2 regions of the Lacticaseibacillus jixiensis genome follow, and region 1 is predicted to be linked to the other one. Evidence: predicted binding sites of a transcription regulator. Region 1 holds the regulator's gene; the other holds the start of a gene.
What was found. The regulator LexA, encoded in region 1, represses DNA repair genes until DNA is damaged. The targets are predictions, from matches to a motif close to CNAACANNTGTTNG.
Positions count from the first base shown of each region.

Region 1 (3,121 bases):
TGGCGCAGAGCGGTTGCGTGGCTCACCGCGTTGAATGCCAATCAAGAACTGATTTCGCAACAAGATCTCAATGCACTTGGCCAAGAGATCATGGACAGCTTGTCGCTATCCAAAGGCAGCATCGTGTCAGGTACGGTGTCGCAGTTGCAGAACTTGGTGGGCATTGTTGGCAACGTGGTGATTACCGTGTCTACTGCGCCGATCATTTTGTTTTTCATGTTAAAAGATGGGGCGAGCTTTGCCCCAAAAGTGGTGCAGCTGTTTCCTATCAAATTGCGTGACAGTTTAGCTTCGATGCTGGCGGAGATGAATCAGAAAGTCGGCTCGTATGTGCAAGGCCAGCTTACCGTGGCCATGGCCGTGGCGATTATCTTCATGACGGGCTTTTCGGTGATCGGGTTGAAGTTTGCGTTGGTGTTGGGGCTGATCGCGGGGCCATTGAATTTGATCCCATATTTCGGATCGGCGTTGGCGATGATCCCGGCGTTGATCGTTGGGGCAATGAGCGGCCCGTCGATGCTGATCGCGGTGATCGTGACATTCTTCATTGAATGGCTGATCGAAACCCAGGTGTTATCGCCGTTGGTGATGGGTTCGAAGTTGGCGATGCATCCGGTGACCATTGTGATCGTGTTGCTGACAGCCGGTAATTTATTCGGCTTGGCCGGGGTGATCTTAGGCATTCCCGGCTTTGCCGTCTTGAAAATCGTCGTGACGCGCTTCTTCTCCTGGTATCGCCAGGCGTCTGGGCTGTATAATGAAGAAACTGATGTACCGCAGGAAAGGAATCTATCATGATCGAACTCTTATTTCTTATTTCAGATATCGCCTTGCTGAGCATGGGTGGCTATGTCATCTACTGGCAAAGCAAGATCGACATGCGCGGCGGGTATTCCATGTTTCAAGTGTTCTTCGCGGCCTTGCTTGGTTCAGTGTTTGTTTCAAGCGGCAGTGATCACTTGTTGTATATCGTGTTTGCTGCCGGAACGATCACGTTGGTCTTGATGGCTGGCAATTCAGGGATCACCCCAACGCGCGTGATCGCCACTGGGGTGTTCTCGCGCGTGATCCCCTACACCAAACTTTCAGGCATCACCTTGACGCCGTTAGAAATGCCGAATGGCCGGCAAATGGTGCTGGCGATTTTCAGCTTGAACCCGCGGCGGTTCGTTCGATTGACTTTCCGCACTGATTTAGAAACGATGATCAGCACTTTGCGCCCGCGGGTGCCGCAAAGTGTCGAAATTGCCATTCAACATGTGCAATGATGGCTTGGCGATGTGAGTGAGCGCAAGACGACGGTTACCGCCGCAGGATGCACGGCGTAAGCTGCAGATTTTGCTTGCAAACGGGTGTTTGTTTTGGTAATCTTAAGGTAATCACAGGCCAAACAAATTTTTGGCTTTCCCCAGATACGAAAGGAGTGGGCGACTTTGCGCACCACAGTTAATGAGACACGTTTCAAACAAATCTTAGAGACGATCTACCATACCACTAAGGAGCGAAGTTTCCCGCCAACTGTGCGTGAAATCGGCGCGGCAGTGGGGTTATCCAGTTCCAGTACGGTGGCATCTTATCTTAAGCGGATGGAAGATGCCGGCTTGATCGCAAAGGACCCTGCCAAGCCGCGGACGTTGTTGTTGACGCCTGCCGGGCGTGAATACATTGGCGTCGGCGAAGATGGGATCCCGATCGTCGGTACGGTTGCTGCCGGCGTGCCGATTACCGCGGTGCAGAATATTGATGATTACTTCCCAGTGCCAGACGATTTGGCCTATGATGCCGAAGATTTGTTCATGTTGCGGGTTTCAGGCAATTCCATGATCAAGATGGGCATCTTAGATGGTGATCAGATCATCGTCAAGAAGCAGCAAACTGCTGAGAACGGGCAAGTGATCGTGGCCATGACCGAAGAGTCTGAAGCCACCGTCAAGCGCTTCTATAAGGAAGACGGGCGCGTGCGGCTGCATCCTGAAAATGACGACATGGCGGATATGTACTTTGATACCGTCACGATTTTAGGGGTCGTGGTCAGCTTGTATCGCCCAGTACTTGAATAGCTCAATTAAAAGCGCTGCACCACAATTTTTTCAACAAATTGTGGTGCAGCGCTTTTTTGAGGTTGGTTTACGACAGTGGCGCACTAGGGAACGTTTGCGTTAAGGTCCATGTGATCGTGGCTTGTTGGGAATCGGTGCTGGTGATCACTGGTTTGGGGGTAAGTGTTGCTTGCGGATGGGATATTGATAAGCCAGCGCTGCCGCCAGTCGCCAAAATTGTCGGGGTGCTAGACAGTTGTTTGTTGAAGTCATTCAAAGTCAAAGCGAATGGAAAATCCGTTGGCGATAGCGCCGCTGTTAACTGCCAGCTGCCGTTTGTGCGCGTGTCTTCAACGATCAAGCTGCCACTGGCCGAAACGGTTTTGGTGAGATGATCGTAAAGCTCCAACGCCGAATACTGCCACGCAAAAGCTGTCGGGACCTGCTTCAGCGCCAAGGTGCCTAAAGGCGGCGAAATGGCGATCGACGCGAAATTCGTATACAGCGAGTTGCCGCCTGACACCGGATCGAGTTTCAGTCGGATGGCTTTGGGGGTCGCGCTGGCCATCATGGCCTGCAGCAAGCCGCCGGTTTTGCTGATGGTAAAAGCCACGGCGAAGTCAGTGAGCTTAGCGGTTTCGCCTTCAGCGTTTTGCACATCGCCGAAGTTGTTCAGCGACAAAATATTGTTGAGGTTAGCCTGCATACTGCCATCAGCGGCGCGATACGTGTCAACCAGCTCCCAGTGATAACGCCAATTACCAGGCGGCAAGTTCATTAAGCTTAAACTCGCCGGGGCGAAGTGTAAACCACTGGCAGGGATATTGTCGTATGGGCCGGCATAAGCCTGCAGCCCGCCGAGCCAAATCGTCTTGGTGGTAGTGATCTTGCCGGCTTGCGCGGCCATGACGCGACTGAAGCCTGGGTTATTGATATTGGTGTTGACCAAATTGTCAGGCGGCGCCGTTAACGTGGCTGTATTGTCAGTCGCAGCAGTGAGGCTGAAGCCGCTTGCCGGCAGCCATTTGATCGGGTCAGTCGCCTCTAGCGGTGTAATGGTCGCTTTGATCGGGACTTGTTGG
Region 1 covers NZ_BAAFPR010000008.1:88,852-91,972, forward strand. The annotation lists gene ACGG90_RS07035 (AI-2E family transporter) at 1-798, shown strand, start outside; gene ACGG90_RS07040 (hypothetical protein) at 795-1,268, shown strand; gene lexA (transcriptional repressor LexA) at 1,434-2,060, shown strand; gene ACGG90_RS07050 (hypothetical protein) at 2,128-3,121, opposite strand, start outside.

Region 2 (3,121 bases), on a different contig from region 1:
CTTCGCGGAAGTGATCCAGGAATTGTGCGCGGGCTTCAGCGTCCATGCTGGCGACTTGCCGCACCACCGCCATTTCCGGATGGGCAGCGGCAAAAGCGTCTGCGACCATGTCCAAGTACGCATAAGACGGCAGAAACACCAGATAATGGCCAGGCTTGGCTGAAGTCATCACGGTGAGGCTGGCGATCACTTGCGGCAGGCTTTGTTGGCGCATGCGGTAAGTGGTTTGAATGTTGGAAGCAACCAGCACCGCCAAGCGCTGTTGGTCAAAAGGCGACGGCAAGCGGTAAGCCAGGCTGTTTTCTTGGCCGCCAAGCACGTCTTGATAATAGGGCAAAGGTGACAATGTGGCAGAAAACAACACCGCCCCGCGGCCTTTATCCAAAGAATTGCTGATGAATTCGCTGGGATCCAAACACAGTTCTTTGATCACCAAATGCTTGGCGTCTTTGGTGAGTTTGGTTTCAAACGCGTCGTTATAGAAGTCATAGATGCGCAAGAACCCCAGACACACAAAATACACCGGCAGCAGCAAGTCCACAACGGCTTGCTGATCGGTGCGCAAGTCGCCGGTGAGCCATTCATGGATACTTTGGCTCAAATGGTCTAAGGCTTCAACGAATTCTTCTACCGGCGCCTTTTGGAAGACTTCCGGTTGGTTGTCCATGCTTAAACTTACCATGTCAAACGCCGTCAACAATTTGGTGATGTTGGCTTTGATGGCAGGCAGACCTTTGCCTTTGAACGGGGCTAAGGCGACTTTAAGCGCAGTGAATGCCGCGTCGTCGATTTCTGCCGAATACATGTCCCGCGCCCGCGACACCAAGTTGTGGGCTTCATCGATCAGAAAGAAGTTGCTGTCATCGGCTTCGGCAAAGAAGCGCTGCAGAAACACCGCCGGGTCAAACAAATAATTGTAATCGCAAATGATCACATCGCAAAACAAGCTGGCATCCAACGAGAATTCAAAAGGATCCAAGGTGTGTTTCTTGGCGTACAGCTCAATGGTTTTGCGCGTGAGACTGTCTTCGTTGGCCAACATGTCTTTTAACGCCGGCTTGAGCCGATCGTAATAGCCGATCATATACGGGTTGACACTGGCGTCGTCAGGCTCGTCTTCAAAGGTAATGGTGTCTTTGGCCGTTAAGGTGATGCTTTTGGCATGCAAGCCATGCGCTTCCAGCAGCGCCATGGCATTCTCAGCCACATGGCGGGTGCTTTGTTTGGCAGTGAGGTAGAAACACCGCGTGATCAAGCCTTCGCCCATGGCCTTAATGGTTGGGAAAAGGGTGGAAATCGTTTTGCCGGTGCCGGTGGGGGCTTCAACGAACAGCCGCGTGGAAGCGGCGATGGTTTTATAAGCCGCAGCGGCTAATTCGCGCTGGCCTTTGCGATAAGCGGGGAACGGAAACTCAAGGCTGGCGATACTTTCGTCGCGTGAGGCGATGATGTCAGAGCGGATCTTGAGCCAATCGCCGAATTCCGCCAGCAAGTCGTCAAACATCACACTCAGCTCTTCGGCGCTGTGAGTTTCAGAAAAGCGCGTCACCGCATCGTTAGAGGTTTGATAATACACCAGATCCAAGGTGATCTCGGCCAAGTCGCGCTGCTTGCACAGAAAATGGCCATATACCCGCGCTTGGGCCCAGTAGCGGTCTTTGGTGTTTTGGGTGAGCTGATCCCAGGCGCGGGCGGAAGTTTTGATTTCTTCGATGATGACGCCTTTGGTCGTGGTTTGCACGCCATCTGCGCGGCCGTCGATGACATAATCTTGGCCGTTAACGGTGACGGCTTCTTTAAGGTAGAGTTCTTTCTCGTAGGTGTCGTCGTAGGCAGCTTGCAGGCGGCGGTGGATCTTGGCGCCGATCAAAGCCGTGTTATTTGAGTTAGTGGTGATCGGGTTCAAGTCCCCGGTACGCACGGTGAACTCCACGAATTCCCGCACGCCGATCCGATTGGTGGCCACAAGCGTACCTCCTTACATATTCGACCATGTGTTTGGTCGGTCTTGGTCTAATGGTACAACAACCTGCGCGTCTGCGCGAGTGCCTTAATTGTCGCCGAAAAAGTTGAACCTGCACCTATAAGTAGGCTATCATTGGGCATGTCACGAATCTGAATAAAGGAACGGATGCTATGCAAATCAATACTAAGGCGTTTCAAGATGCTGTTATGGACGGCAACTTCGCTACTGAGAACTTTACCACCACGCCAGATCAGCTCAAGCAGCAAGGGCTCGATCAGGCGCTGGCGCCGGTGTTTGCTGCAGTTGACCAAGCAATTGCTGACGGCAAGCTGATCCAAGCGTCTTTGACGATTGAAAGTCCAGAACCGACGATCATCCGCTTGGAAACTGGGATCATCAACTTGCCTTTTGCCGACGCCAAGAAGATCATCAACTTCATAGAGCCTGAAGAAATGGCGGAACTGCGCTTGTACCTGATCGTGATTTCACCTGATGTCAACGCTTCTGGGCTGCGCATCGATGAGGTGACAACGCTGGATGACTATACTGCCACCAAGTCTGCCCAACAAGCCGCAATCGTGGCAGAAGGCATGGCGAAGCTGCAAGTGATCGAAGAAAACCACAACCGGCCAAAACCAGCACCAGAGCCGGAAAAGAAGCCGGCAGCTAAGAAACCAGCTCGGCGCACAACCGCCCGCAAAACCACCGCGCGTAAAACAACGACGCGCAAAACGACGCGCAAACCTGCAACTAAAGCCGCGCCGAAAAAAGGCACTGGCAAGGCATGATCACCCAAGCGCTGATTTTTGTTGGCGTGGGGCTGCTGGCCGGGGCGATGGGGGCGTTGCTGGGTTTAGGCGGCGGCATCATTGTCACGCCGGTGATCACCTTGGTGATGGGCCTGCCGATCCAATATGCGATCGCCGCGTCGATCATTGCCGTGATCGCCACTAGTTCCGGGGCGACGATCGCTTATCTCAAAGACGAGATGCTTAATTTGCGCGTGGCCATGTTCTTAGAAATCGCCACCACGGTTGGTGCCGTGGTCGGGGCAGTGCTTTCAGGGGTGATTTCAGGTAAATTCTTGTACATGCTGTTTGGGGCGCTGCTGCTTTTTTCGACTTATAACATGATCCGCAAGCTCGTCGGCACAAA
Region 2 covers NZ_BAAFPR010000007.1:103,102-106,222, forward strand. The annotation lists gene ACGG90_RS06350 (ATP-dependent DNA helicase) at 1-1,966, opposite strand, end outside; gene ACGG90_RS06355 (hypothetical protein) at 2,137-2,754, shown strand; gene ACGG90_RS06360 (sulfite exporter TauE/SafE family protein) at 2,751-3,121, shown strand, end outside.
Region 2: ACGG90_RS06350 (ATP-dependent DNA helicase) is a predicted target of LexA. The motif match lies at 1,988-2,001, and genes of this name have one in related genera.